3 regions of the Hymenobacter jejuensis genome follow, and region 1 is predicted to be linked to each of the others. Evidence: riboswitches for the same ligand, from Rfam matches in the RefSeq annotation. Region 1 holds a riboswitch; each other region holds the start of a gene.

Region 1 (4,846 bases):
TTTTTCATGCGCGTGGTGGGGTAAGGTTTGAGATGAGCTAATGAAGCAACGCAACGCTTCTTTTGTTGCTGAAAGTATCTGATTTTCTTCACTTTTGCTCGCGTCGCCACTGCTGGGCGGGTCGCTGAACGCCGATGTTGGAAACTTTCCGGACGGCAACGGGTAATACCAGGCAATCAGCACTCATTCGGGCGCGGGAGTGCCGGTTAGTGGCTACCGCGTTTCTAATCCCTTCCTTTCATGGCAGCAAAACTTTTCAGCCCCCTGCGCCTGCGCGGGCTTGAGCTTAAAAACCGCATTGTAGTGTCGCCGATGTGCGAATATTCCAGTCAGGATGGCTTTGCCAACGACTGGCATCTTGTCCATTTGGGCAGCCGGGCCGTGGGCGGCGCCGGACTTATTATTTTCGAAGCCACGGCCGTGTCGCCGGAGGGGCGCATCACCCCCGACGACCTCGGCATCTGGAAAGACGAGCACATTGAAATGCTCAAACGGATCACGTCCTTTATCGAATCGCAGGGCTCGGTGGCAGGCGTGCAATTGGCCCACGCGGGCCGCAAGGCCAGCACCAGCAGCCCGTGGAAAGGCGGCGTGAAAGTACCGGAAGACCAAGGCGGCTGGCAAACCGTCGCGCCCAGCGCCCTTCCGTTTTCCGATGCGTATCCCATGCCAGTGGCGCTCGACGAAGCGGGCATCCAGAAGGTGCTCGACGACTTCCGGGCCGCGACGAAACGGTGTTTACAGGCGGGGTTTAAAGTCATTGAGATACATGCCGCCCACGGCTATCTGCTGCACGAGTTCTTTTCGCCCCTGAGCAACCAGCGCACCGACCAATACGGCGGCTCGTTTGAAAACCGCATCCGGTTGCTGCTGGAAGTCGTGGCAGCGGTGCGTGAAATATGGCCCACCGACCACCCGCTGTTCGTGCGCATCTCGGCCACCGACTGGACTGAAGGCGGCTGGTCCATCGAGGATTCCGTTGCGCTTGCCAACGTCTTGAAAACCAAAGATGTCGACTTGATCGATGCCTCTACCGGCGGCAACGTACCCAATGCCCGCATTCCGGTCGGCCCCGGCTACCAGGTGGAATTTGCCGCCCGCATCCGGCAGGAAACCGGCATCCCGACCGGAGCGGTTGGCATCATCACCGACGCCCAGCAAGCTGAAACCATCCTGGAGAACAACCAAGCCGATCTGATCATCATGGCCCGCGAGTTTCTGCGCGACCCGTATTTCCCGCTTCACGCGGCCCAGGAACTCGGCGCGGACGTGCCGTGGCCCGTGCAATACGAACGGGCCAAGCGCCATAAGTAACTGACTACAAATCACTTAACAACTTAAATCAGTCATCACTTCGCTAAACGTCCGTCCTTCTCCTGCTGTGCTCAGAAGGCTGGGCGTTTGTTTAATAGCGAGCAAACATATTTCTTGCGAGTCGCAGTAACAGCAAAAGCATCTTAGCCTCAGCGATAATTATTGCATTGAAGCTTCAAATCCTATTTCACATGGAAGAATTTTTATCTGCACCAGAAATTAAAAGAGTTAAATTTTTAGGGCTTTATCAAGCCTTAAGCGGCGCTTTAGGTATATTTATAACAATTTGGGCACTGGCTCAGACAGAAATAATCACTGGAATTGTTCTCGCAATGATCATTACAATGCTAAGTTTTTATTCTTTTTCTATTTATGCGGGCAAATTATTAATAAATGATAGATACGAAGGGCTTCTGATTTCAATGATCAATCAATCGATTCAGATTCTCAATCTTTCGTTTGCGGGAATGTCATATAAATTTGTATCAGGTTCGGCTTTCTTTATTAATCTAGATTTAACAAAAAGCTTATCAATAAAATTTGAATTTAATTTCCCTACTTTCCTTTTGAGTTATAATAGAAACTATGAATTATCTGTTTTCGGCGTAAATATTGTTGCGATTATTCTGCTGTTATCCCTTAATAAAATAAGAGAAGGAATAAAGGAAAAACGTCAGCTTCAAGTTGCTCAATCAGCTTTGTAATTTCCACAATACGGTCGAGCTTTAGGATTTCCTATTTGCATGGTAAGCTGTCGACGACCATCTTTGCAACCATAACGTCAAAACCCGGTTTTTTCGGGGATGCTTTATACAGAAGAAGGGAGAGATCAGGCTCTGTGAACTTCTAGCAACCTACCTTGAGCTAAGGTGCTAATTCCTGCCTAAAATTGTTTAGGAACTATAAACCAGCGCTTTACATGCAAACCCCAGCGGTTTTTTCAGTTGCCTCTCCCCTCGCCCGAACCCAACACGCGTTGTTCGGCGGAGACTTCTTCGTTCCTACAGCTTCCTGTTGCTGTTGTTGCTAACTCTGCCATTCCAGCGTCGGTTGGTGTAGCACAGGCTCCTCTTTACAATTGCTAAGCAGCACGGACTGAGCCTTTTGTGGCCCTTTGCCCCGCACAGGTTGCAGCCAAAACCAGCGCCCGACAAAACTTTCCCGCTGGGAATTTCCTTTTACTCCTTTCGATACGAATTCTTTTATTTATCTAACTAATTGACAATCAGTTAGTTAGATAAATACTCTCCTGTAATTTCTCAGATTACCAACTACCTATATGTCCACTTACTCTTCCGAAAAGCCGATTGGCATTTATTACGAGCATCCTGAGTGGTTTAAGCCGCTGTTTGCCGAGCTCGACCGTCGGGGCATTGCCTACGAAAAGATTGATGCCGCCTACCATATGTTCGACCCTTCCGAAGAGGAAAGCCGCTACAGCTTGGTGGTCAACCGGATGAGCTCGTCAGCTTACCTGCGCGATCATGGGCAGGGCATCTTCCATACGGCAGGCTTCATGACGCATCTCGAGCGGTTGGGCGTGCGCGTAATCAACGGAACGGTAGCGTCGAGCATCGAAACCAACAAGGCTCGCCAACTCTCGCTTTTGACGCAGCTGGGACTGAAATATCCCAAATCGCGGGTGGTAAACCACGTTTCGCGCATTCCGGATGCGGCGGCTGAGTTGCAGTTCCCGCTGGTAGTGAAGGTAAACATCGGCGGCAGCGGCGCGGGCATCATCCGCTTCGACACGCCGGAAGGCTTGCAGCAGGCCGTGGAAGCCGGCAGCATTGATCTGGGCATCGACCAAACGGCTCTGGTACAGGAGTTTGTGGCGCCGCGCGGCGGTCACATCACCCGTGTAGAAACCTTGGATGGCAAGTTCCTCTACGCCATGAAGGTGTTCACGACGGGTGAAAGCTTCAACCTCTGCCCTGCCGAAATCTGCCAGATTCCAGACGAGATCACCGAAGGCGACTTCTGCCTTACCGAAGCGCCCAAGAAAGGCATTCAGGTGGAAGCCACCACGCCGCCCGCCGAAGTAATTGAGGCCGTGGAGCGTTTGGTAGCCGCGGCTAAAATCGACGTGGGCGGCATCGAATACCTCGTAGACGACCGCAACGGCGACGTGCTGTTCTACGACATCAATGCCCTCTCCAACTTCGTAGCCGACGCCGTAAACGTGGTGGGTTTTGACCCGTACGCCCGCTTTGTGGACTACTTGGAGCAAGAACTGGCTAAGAAGTCGGAATCTCAACTCGCCACCCAAGAAGCTTAGAATCATGCAGTTCGGATATTGGCTTCCCATATTTGGCGGTTGGTTGCGCAACGTGCCCGACGAAGGCATGAGCACTTCCTGGGACTACGTGCGCCAGCTGGCCCAGCGCAGCGAAGAGTGGGGCTATAGCCTCACGCTCATCGCGGAGCTTTACTTAAACGACATCAAAGGCCAAGAGGCGCCGGCCCTGGAAGCCTGGTCGACGGCGGCAGCGCTGGCGGCGGTGACGAAGGAGTTGGAAATCATGGTGGCCGTGCGGCCTACTTTCCATAACCCCGCGTTGCTGGCCAAGCAAGCCGCCAACATCGACCTGATCGCGCCGGGTCGCTTGTCGCTGAACGTGGTGTCGTCGTGGTGGCGCGACGAGGCGACCAAGTACGGGCTGCACTTCGAGGAGCACGACGATCGCTATGCCCGCACCAAGGAGTGGCTCGACGTACTGACCGGCGTGTGGGAAAAAGACCATTTCACCTACGAAGGCAAGTACTACAACGTCACCGACAACGTACTGCAGCCCAAGCCGGCCAAAAAGCCTTTCCTGTACGCCGGTGGCGAATCGGAAGCGGCTAAAAACCTGATTACCACCCAGTGCGACGGGTACGTGATGCACGGCGACTCACCCGAGCAGATCGGCAAGCGCATCGCCGACATGCGCCGCCGCCGCGAGGAAAAAGGCTTGCCGCCCATGAAGTTTGGCGTGGCCGGCTACTCCATCGTGCGCAACTCGGAACAGGAAGTAAAGCAGGAACTCGACCGCATCACCAACGTGCAGGCTTCGGCGGCTGGCTACGGCAACTACCAGCAGTGGCTGGCGGGCACGCAACTAGAGCAGCAAGTGTCCTTGCAGGATTACTCGGTGTCGAACCGCGGCCTGCGCACCGGCCTTACCGGCACGCCCGCCCAAATCCAGGATCGCATCGCGGCCTTTGAAGAAGTGGGCGTTGATTTCTTCCTGCTCCAGACCAGCCCGCAACTGGAGGAAATGCAGCGGTTCTCGGAAGAGATTATCAATGTATTAGCTTAAGTATTTCATAATCAGATACTTACAAAAAAGCCCCGACTGCTATAGCAGTCGGGGCTTTTTTGTGGAGCTCGAATGGGGTAAGGTCATTCCGCCAAGCCGAAATTCTTCTGCGTCATCGCCAGATACGCTTCGTCGGTCATGTTGGCTTTGGCGCCCAGCACCTGTTGCGCATCGGCACCGGCGATGTAGCGCAATTGGCTCGAGCCGTCGGTGGCGGCGGTGTAGATTAC
Region 2 (4,846 bases), 150 kb from region 1:
TGCTGGGCGGCATGTCGGGTGGCGGCATGGGCATGTTTGTGAACCCCGCGCGCTACGAGGAGTACAAGCTGCGGGTGCTGGAACTACTGCGCAGTACCAAGCAGGAACTATCTGATTCACTGCCCTTTGCCATGGAGCCGGTGGTATACAATTGGCGCATCAACCCGAAAGGCTCGTGGGGCACGCTGCACCAAGGCAATGAAGCGCTGATGCCAGAGCAGTATTACGCCATCCATGTGTCGCAATTGGTGAAGAAAGACCCAGAGACCATTTCTTACATCCGCCGGGCCGAAATTGACTTTTTCACCACGTATTGCGAGCAGAACAACCTGGCCTACCCGCTGCTGCGCACCATCGTCAGCAACCTGTTCAAGGTGTCGGACCCCACGGCACAGGGCAACCGCAGCGTCGAAAACGAGAAGGCCGACCGCATCAAGCGCGAAAATGGCTTCGACTACATTCAGCACGAAGACATCCGCGAGGAACTGCAAAAAGGTCGCATTGGCTTGTCGCGCAACCGCTTAGCCGCTGAAACTTCCATCGAAGACGTGCAGCCCACAGACATTACCCAACTATCTGACACACAAGAATATACTCAAGCTGGCGAAGCCGCAATTCGGGCCGGCAAAGTAGCCGTGATGAGCCTAGCCGCCGGCGTGGGCAGCCGTTGGACCAAAGGTGCGGGCGTGATCAAAGCGCTCAACCCGTTTGTGGAAATCAACGGCGTGCACCGCAGCTTTTTGGAGATTCATTTGGCCAAAACGCGGCGCGTGGCTGAGCACTACCAAACCGACATTCCGCACGTGGTAGCTACCAGCTACCTCACCCACGAGCCCATCCGTAAGCAGCTGGCGCACACCCGGAATTATGGTTACGGCGGCAAGGTTTTCCTGTCGGCAGGCCGCTCCATTGGGCAGCGTTTTGTGCCCACAGAGCGCGATTTGCGCTTTATGTGGGAAGAAATGCCGCAGGAAACGCTCGACGAAAACAAGCAGAAAGTCCGCGATGCCGTGCGCAGCAGCATGATCAACTGGGCCAAGGCGAAGGGCGAAGGCACCGACTACGTGGATAACATTGCCGCTCAGCGCTTTTCGCCGCTGGGGCACTGGTACGAGGTGTCCAATTTGCTGCGCAACGGTACGCTGGCTCAGCTCCTGCGCGAGCAGCCGCAGGTCGAAACCATCATGCTGCACAACATCGACACGCTGGGCGCGGATGTGCACGCGGCCGTGCTGGGCTACCATTTGGCTTCTGGCAATGCCCTAACTTTCGAAGTAGTGCCGCGCCGCATCGAAGACCGTGGTGGCGGATTGGCACGCGTCAATGGCCATGTTCGGCTGCTGGAAGGCCTCGCCCAGCCCCGCGAAGAAGACGAGTTGGCCCTAAGCTACTACAACTCCATGACCACCTGGATTCAGGTCGATCCGCTACTGAAGCTGTTTGGCCTGAGCCGCCAAGATGTGCAAAATGGCGACGAGGCACTGTTGGCCAAAGCCGTGCGCAGCGTGGCCCAGCGCATCCCCACGTACGTCACGATCAAAGATGTGAAATACCGCTGGGGCCACGGCCAGGAGGACATTTACCCCGTCGCGCAGATCGAAAAGCTGTGGAGCGATATGTCGGCCCTCCCCGACGTGAAATGCGGCTATGTGGTCGTGCCGCGCAGCCGCGGTCAGCAGATGAAGGATCCCGCCCAACTCGATTCGTGGGTAACGGATGGCAGCAAAGATTACGTCGTTTCGCTGGGCACTTTTGAATAATTTCTGCTCTAACATCTTGTAAAACAGCGTCCAAAAGCCTCGGTTTTTGGACGCTGTTTTGCTTTTCAAGCATTCCGATAGGATGAAATTGATGCTGTTTTTATAATAGCTGCGCTCATCGTTGCAACTTTTTTCAAAAATTTTCTTGCATCCTAAGCGATTATTTACCAACAAAACACCCACTGATCGCAAACGATTGATATTTAATTACAACATGTTGATTATCAATGTGTTATTTCATTTTATTTAATAGCTATTTTCTCGTGGATTCTTCACTGTAAAAGCCTTTTATGCTAAGCCCGAATCCTATACGCGTTTGTTTTTATCAAAAAGCTTAGTTTACATTTGCTGCATCAATTCTTTCTGATCAAAGAGTTGTTTTTATACAGAGGCGTGGAGAGACAGGCTCGACGAAGCGCCGGCAACCAACCGATACCCATCGGGAACGGTGCCAAGTCCTGATCATATAAAAACAAGTTACCGTGGCTACTGTCTCCAACCTCCGCGCCTACTTCGCCAACCTCGTTGCTGTACAGCATGGGTGTTGTTGCATGGCGCGCCCAGCCACCTGTATGGCTGCGGCTAGCATGGGTTGCTGAAGCGTAGTCCCCTTCTCTTTTCCCTTTCCTGCGGTTGCCTGATCAACGGTAACTCCCCCTCGCCGGCAGCCTTCCAGCACCGGGCTCTATCGTCACAGACATAGGCTACTCGGTTTGCGGCAGTCTGTGCGCCAGCCCCCTCTATTCTCTGCTTTTCCGTTCGGAAAAATCCTATTTCACTCCTCTCATGCAAGTAGCACTCGAAGGGCTGGTCGAAGACCTGCGCCACCGTTTGGCTGGGCAATCCGTGACGGACACGTTGGAGCTCATCGCCGACCATTTTCCTGATAAAGTCGCTTTCTCGACCTCCTTTGGCCTAGAAGACCAGATTCTTACCCACCTGATTTTCAGCCACAACCTGCCCATTCGGGTGTTTACGCTCGATACGGGCCGCAATTTCCAGGAGACCTATTCTACCTGGAACAAGACGCTATTGCGCTACCAAAAGCCCATTGAAGTATATGCGCCACAGCGCGAAAGCATCGAGCATTTGGTTCAGCAAAAAGGTCCCAATAGCTTCTACGAGAGCATCGAAGCCCGCAAAGAGTGCTGCCACATCCGCAAAGTCGAGCCGCTGGGCCGCGCCTTGGCCGGGCAGCGCGTGTGGCTGACCGGCATTCGGGCCGAGCAATCGCCGAACCGGCAAAACATGCACGCCGTGGAGTGGGATGCCGGGCACCAGCTCATCAAAGTACACCCGCTGTTCGACTGGACCTGGGACGAAGCCTGGGAGTACGTGCGCGAACACAGCATCCCATTCAACCCGCTGCACCAGCAAGGCTTCGTCAGCATTGGGTGCGCGCCCTGCACCCGCGCCATCAAGCCGGGCGAGGATTTTCGGGCCGGCCGCTGGTGGTGGGAAGAACAGGCCGCCAAAGAGTGCGGCCTGCACAGCACCGCCGCCCACGAAGGCCGCGACCCAGTAGTCGAAAAACTGCTTGCTTAAGCACCTGCCACCGTTATCTCATTCGCCAAATCGGCCCCTACCTGGGCAGACCCATAGTACTGATTATGAGTACAATTCATCTCGACTACTTAGACCGCCTCGAAGCAGAAGCCATTCACATTCTGCGGGAAGTAGCCGGCCAATTTGAACGACCCGCTCTGCTGTTTTCGGGCGGCAAAGATTCGATTGCCTTAACTCGCTTGGCCGAAAAAGCCTTCCGGCCGGGCAAGTTTCCGTTCCCGCTGGTGCACATCGACACGGGTCATAACTTCCCTGAGGTGCTGGCTTTCCGCGATCAGCTGGCCGCGAGCCTGGGCGAAAAATTGATCGTTCGCAGCGTGGAAGACACCATTAAGCAGCGCGGCCTGCGCGAGCCCGGCGGCAAGTTTCCGAGCCGTAATCCCTTGCAAACCTACACGTTGCTCGACGTGATCGAAGAGTTTGAGTTTGACGCCTGCATCGGCGGGGCGCGCCGCGACGAAGAAAAAGCGCGGGCGAAAGAGCGCATTTTCAGCGTACGCGACGAGTTCGGTCAGTGGGACCCGCGCCGGCAACGCCCGGAGCTCTGGAACATCTACAACGGCCGCATCCAGAAGGGCGAAAACGTGCGCGTGTTCCCCATTTCCAACTGGACCGAGTTGGACGTGTGGAATTATATCCAGCGCGAAAAAATCGAGCTGCCCAACATCTATTTCGCACACGAGCGCACGTGCGTAGTGCTGCCCAGCGGCCAATTGCTGGGCCTTACCGAGCACCTGCGCCTCGACGACACCGACGAAATCGTGAGCCGCCGCGTGCGCTTCCGTACCGTGGGCGACTCGACCTGCACCGCCGCCGTGGAAAGCGAAGCCGACACCGTGGACGACATCATCCTGGATTTGCTGCAAGCCAAAGTGAGCGAGCGCGGCGCCACCCGCCTCGACGACACCATCTCGGAAACCGGCATGGAAGATCGCAAGCGCAACGGCTATTTCTAAGTAATTGATTATCAATTACTTAGAAATAAGATTAAAACTAATTCTCCCGACTAATTGCGCCCCGGCGCAGCCCCCATACTCCCATGGACTTACTCCGATTCATCACCTGCGGCAGCGTCGACGACGGCAAAAGCACCCTTATCGGCCGCCTGCTCTACGATAGCGATTCGGTGTCGCTGGACGTGCTGGCGACGTTGGAAAAACGCCAAACCAGCACCGGCAACGTGGATCTGGCGCTGCTCACCGACGGCCTGAAGGCCGAGCGCGAGCAGGGCATTACCATCGACGTAGCCCATAAATACTTCACCACGCCGCGCCGCAAATTCATCATTACCGACGCGCCGGGCCACGTGCAATATACCCGCAACATGGTCACGGGCGCCTCAAACGCCGACCTCGCCATCGTACTCGTCGATGCGCGTCAGGGCGTGGTGGAGCAGACGCGCCGGCATACGCTGGTGGCCGCGCTGCTCGGCATTCGGCACTTTGTGCTGGCCGTAAATAAAATGGACTTGGTCGGCCACGATGAGGCTGTGTTTCAACAGATTGTCGCCGATTACGCCG
Region 3 (4,846 bases), 2.1 Mb from region 1:
GTACGTCATTTCGTCTAGCGAAGGCGTAATCAAGCCGCTCAGGCCCACAATGTCAACTTGTTGATTAACAGCCTCTTCTAAAATCTTCTCTAGCGGCACCATGACGCCCAAGTCCACGATGTCGAAGTTGTTGCAGGCCAGCACCACGCCCACGATGTTCTTGCCGATGTCGTGCACGTCGCCCTTCACCGTGGCCAGCAGAATCTTGCCCGCGGTTTGGCGCTCCTGTCCGCGCTTGTCGGCCAGCAGGTAGGGCTCCAGATAAGCCACCGCTTTCTTCATTACGCGCGCCGATTTTACGACTTGCGGCAGGAACATTTTGCCGGCACCAAACAGGTCGCCCACGACGTTCATGCCGGCCATCAGGGGGCCTTCGATCACTTCCAACGGCCGACCAACTTGCTGCCGCACTTCCTCGGTATCCTGCTCAATGAAATCGGTGATGCCGCGCACCAGGGCGTGTTGCAGGCGCTCGGCGACGGGCAGGCTGCGCCACGCGTCGGCCACCACTTCCACCTTGTCTTTTTGCTTGACGGTCTCGGCAAAATCGACGAGTCGCTCGGTAGCATCGGGGCGACGGTTGAGCAGCACGTCTTCCACCATCTCCAGCAAGTCCGGCGGAATTTCGTCGTAAACCGCTAATTGACTGGGGTTTACGATGCCCATATCCAACCCTGCCCGAATGGCGTGGTAGAGGAAAGCCGAGTTCATGGCCTCGCGCACCACGTCGTTGCCGCGGTACGAGAATGAGATGTTGCTCACGCCGCCGCTGGTGCGGGCGCCGGGCAGGTTCTGCTTGATCCACCGCACGGCCTCAATGAAGTCGAGGGCGTAGTTGCGGTGCTCCTCCATGCCGGTGCCCACGGTCAGGATATTGGGGTCGAAGATGATGTCCTCGGCCGGAAAATCCAGCTCGTTGACCAGAATGTCGTAGGAGCGCTGGCAAATCTCTTTGCGGCGCTCCAACGAGTCGGCTTGGCCGTCTTCGTCGAAGGCCATCACGATGACAGCGGCACCGTACTGGCGCACGGTGCGGGCGCGCTGCTTGAAAACCTCCTCGCCTTCTTTTAGCGAGATGGAGTTGACGATGCTTTTGCCCTGCACGCACTTGAGACCGGCTTCCAACACGCTCCACTTCGACGAGTCGATCATGATGGGCAGGCGGGCAATGTCGGGCTCGGAGGCAATGAGGTTGAGAAACGTGGTCATGGCTTGCTCCGAGTCAAGCATGCCTTCGTCCATGTTGATGTCGAGCACCTGCGCGCCGCCTTCTACCTGCTCGCGCGCCACAGCCAACGCCTGCTCGTACGCCCCGGTCCGGACGAGGCGCGCAAACGCCCGCGAACCCGTCACGTTGCAGCGCTCTCCAACGTTGACAAAGAGGCTATCTTCGTAAATACCAAAGGGTTCGAGGCCGCTGAGGCGCGTCGCCTGCGGCACCGTAGGCAAGGGGCGTGGCGCAAATTGGGGTGCCAACTTGGCTAGCTCGCCGATGTGCTGGGGCGTGGTGCCGCAGCAGCCACCGACCACGTTCAGCAGGCCATCGCGGAGGTAATCTTCCACCACTTCGGCAAACTCCTGCGCCGACTCGTCGTAGCCGCCGAACGCGTTGGGCAAGCCCGCATTCGGGTACGCCGAAATGTGCACGTTGGCAATGCGACTCAGTTCCTGAATGTACTGCTTGAGCTGCTTAGCGCCCAGGGCACAATTCAGGCCCACGCTCAAGAGTGGCAAGTGATGAATCGAGTTCCAAAAGGCTTCCACCGTCTGCCCCGACAACGTGCGGCCGGAAGCGTCGGTGATCGTGCCCGAAATCATGATCGGCACAACTTTGCCACCTTCGTCGAAGAAGCGCTGCACGGCATAGAGCGCCGCTTTGGCGTTGAGCGTGTCAAAAATGGTTTCGATCAGCAGCGCGTCGGAGCCGCCGTCGATGAGGCCGCGCACCTGCTCGTGGTAAGCCGTGGCCAACTCGTCGAACGTGGTAGCACGGTAGCCGGGGCGGTTTACGTCGGGCGAAAGCGAGGCCGTGCGGTTGGTTGGCCCAATGGCACCGGCTACAAAGCGCGGCTTGCTGGGGTCTTGGGCCGTAAACTCATCGGCTACTTCGCGGGCCAGCCGCGCCGATTCGTAATTGAGCTCATACACAACGTGTTCCAATCCGTAGTCGGCCTGCGCGATAGAGGTACCGCTGAAGGTATTGGTCTCCACCATGTCGGCCCCGGCAGCGAAATATTCCGCGTGGATGTTGCGAATAATATCGGGGCGCGTGAGCGAGAGCAGGTCGTTGTTGCCGCGCAAGGGCTTGGGATGATTGGCAAAGCGCGGCCCCCGAAAATCCTCCTCGTCCAGCGTGTAGCGCTGAATCATCGTGCCCATGGCGCCGTCGAGCACCAGGATGCGTTGTTGCAGGATGGAGTAGAGGGGCGAGTCGGAACAGTGCGTCTTCATAGATTCTCTTTCAAAACGGCAGGTACAAAAAACCTATCCAGAAAGAGAAAACTGCGGGTGCAGGTTCCGTACTTATCTTCTTTCGTTTCCTCCAAGAGGGCGAAATGGGAGTTGGCACCTTGCTTCGCGGTCAGGTTGCCAAGACGTCGTAGGGCCCAATCCCTCGGTCTTTCTGGATAAGTATCACAACAAAGGTACATCCTAAACACCGAAAAATAAACGGACTTGCCGCGGGCTTGGTTTACCGCCCGATTATCTGTTCTCCGGATGCGCATTCGCAAATATTTTATTTTCTATATACTAACAAGAAAAGCTGCCGCGTTAGCCCAACAACGGTGTGGATCATTTACTTAGCAGAGGTTGCGCATGAAAGCATTGGTGCGGTTGCTGTCGTTGATGCTGCTCGGTGTAGCGCAGGTGAGCATGGCGCAGGTTGCCGCCGGCGACGGTTTGAAAGGCGACTATTTCGACGGCAAGAATTTCGAGAAGCTGGCCTTAACCCGCATCGACAAAACGATCGATTTTAACTGGACCATCGGCCCCCGAGGGGAAGGCCGGTGGATATCGCCCGGGCCGAACGTACCCGGCGAGCAGTTTTCGGTGCACTGGACGGGGTACCTATATGCCCCAGTAACAGGGGTTTACACTTTTCAAATCACGACCGATGACGGCATGCGCGTACGGGTAGGCGGCCGGAAAATCTTAAACTCTTGGCAAAACCAGGCTGCCGCCGTTTATACGGCCCACCAACGGCTAACGGCAGGCCGGTACTACTCGCTGCAGGTAGACTATTATCAGGTTGAAAAGGACACGCGGGCGCTGCTGGCTTGGCAGCTACCCAACTCCACCGAAGCGCCCCAGCCCATCCCGACTACCAATCTGTATTCGGCTATGCCAACCTCTGCCGTACCTATTCTGCCTAAATCAGCTCGGCCTCAGCCCGCCGTTGCAGCCCGCTCAACGACAGCAAACAATACACCTGTAGTAGCCGCCGCCCCGACAACACCTCCCAGAAAATCAATACTTACGCCTTTAAAAGCGGCGTTACCAACAGGCCGTCGGCCGCGGGCAATTGCAGCACAGCCCAAGGTAGCGTCTGCGCCCGAGCCTGTCACCGACGAAGCGGCATCCTTGCCCGATATGTCGGCATTGGGCAAAGGCGACGTCGTGACGCTGCCCAACCTGTATTTTACCCAAAGCACTGCCACCCTGCTGCCGACTTCGCGCCCTGTGCTCAATGCCTTGGCTCGCACTCTACGCGAGCAGCCCGCACTGCGCATGGAAATAGCCGGCCACACCGACAATGTAGGCGAAGCCGCGCTAAATCTCCGGCTTTCGGAGCAGCGCGCCCGTGTGGTGCGGCAGTATCTGGTGCAGCAAGGCATTGATTCGGTGCGGCTTACGGCCCGCGGCTACGGCGGCATGCGCCCCGTCGCCGACAACCAAGACCCCAAACAACGGCCGCGCAACCGTCGGGTAGAAGTGGTTGTGCAGTAGGCAGTTACAATGATGCGGCACTGCCGGAAGCTTGCCGACAGGCTTTAATGCAATGTATTGATAATCAATTAATTACTAAATATTAATTTTAATCATTATCCGGAGTAGCAAGTAGTTGCTGTAACCTTTTGCCCACGCCAGCGCTTCTATACGCCGCAACTGATTAGCGCGGCAACACATGAGCGAACCGGCAAAGAGAGTAGCCCTGGTTACGGGCGGCAACAAAGGCATTGGCTTGGAAATAGCCCGTCAACTAGGCCAGCAAGGCATTACGGTAGTGATTGGCGCTCGCGACGAGGCTCGCGGCAACGCAGCCGCCAACCAATTGTGTCAGGAAGGCCTCGATGCGCACGCCGTGCAGCTCGACGTAACCAACGCCGAGGAGGTGGCCGCGCTGCCCGCTTTCTTTCAGCAACGTTTTGGCCGGCTTGATATTCTTGTCAACAACGCCGGGGTGCAGGAAGACCCTACTGGCAACGCTACGGTGGCGCTGTTTCGGAGCACGTTCGAGATCAATGTGTTCGCGGTTTTTGCCGTGACGGAGGCACTGCTGCCGCTGCTTAAGCAAAGTCCGGCGGGCCGCATCGTCAACCACAGCAGTCGCCTGGGTTCGCTTACGGCCATGAGCAACAGCCCTTTTTTGATGCCGGCCTACATGTCGTCGAAAGCGGCGCTGAACATGCTCACGGTGCTTACAGCCAGAGAGTTAAAAGACACCACCGTCAAAGTAAATTCGGCGCATCCCGGCTGGGTAAAAACGGAGCTTGGCGGCGAAGGCGCGCCACTCAGCATCGAAGAAGGTGCACGCACGGCCGTTGAGCTGGCGACGCTGCCCAGCGATGGTCCTACGGGCGGCTTTTTTCACAAAGGCCAGCCGTTGCCGTGGTAACAAACTACG

What was found. A riboswitch is a leader RNA that binds a small molecule or an ion and turns the genes downstream of it on or off. The one in region 1 is predicted to bind S-adenosylmethionine.
Region 2: it holds a riboswitch for S-adenosylmethionine, as region 1 does, so the genes downstream of both, FHG12_RS17670 (phosphoadenylyl-sulfate reductase) here and FHG12_RS18320 (ATP-grasp domain-containing protein) in region 1, are expected to answer to the same signal.
Region 3: it holds a riboswitch for S-adenosylmethionine, as region 1 does, so the genes downstream of both, metH (methionine synthase) here and FHG12_RS18320 (ATP-grasp domain-containing protein) in region 1, are expected to answer to the same signal.

The regions. Positions count from the first base shown of each region.
Region 1 is NZ_CP040896.1:4,454,621-4,459,466, reverse strand. Features, by position in the region: gene FHG12_RS18335 (DUF2911 domain-containing protein) at 1-8, opposite strand, end outside; gene namA (NADPH dehydrogenase NamA) at 241-1,314, shown strand; gene FHG12_RS18325 (hypothetical protein) at 1,506-2,018, shown strand; SAM riboswitch class I at 2,120-2,223, shown strand; gene FHG12_RS18320 (ATP-grasp domain-containing protein) at 2,594-3,592, shown strand; gene FHG12_RS18315 (LLM class flavin-dependent oxidoreductase) at 3,597-4,616, shown strand; gene FHG12_RS18310 (SDR family oxidoreductase) at 4,700-4,846, opposite strand, start outside.
Region 2 is NZ_CP040896.1:4,300,471-4,305,316, reverse strand. Features, by position in the region: gene FHG12_RS17675 (UTP--glucose-1-phosphate uridylyltransferase) at 1-1,760, shown strand, start outside; SAM riboswitch class I at 2,139-2,233, shown strand; gene FHG12_RS17670 (phosphoadenylyl-sulfate reductase) at 2,547-3,305, shown strand; gene cysD (sulfate adenylyltransferase subunit CysD) at 3,371-4,282, shown strand; gene FHG12_RS17660 (sulfate adenylyltransferase subunit 1) at 4,366-4,846, shown strand, end outside.
Region 3 is NZ_CP040896.1:2,307,130-2,311,975, reverse strand. Features, by position in the region: gene metH (methionine synthase) at 1-2,451, opposite strand, end outside; SAM riboswitch class I at 2,521-2,634, opposite strand; gene FHG12_RS09445 (PA14 domain-containing protein) at 2,818-3,948, shown strand; gene FHG12_RS09440 (SDR family oxidoreductase) at 4,127-4,837, shown strand.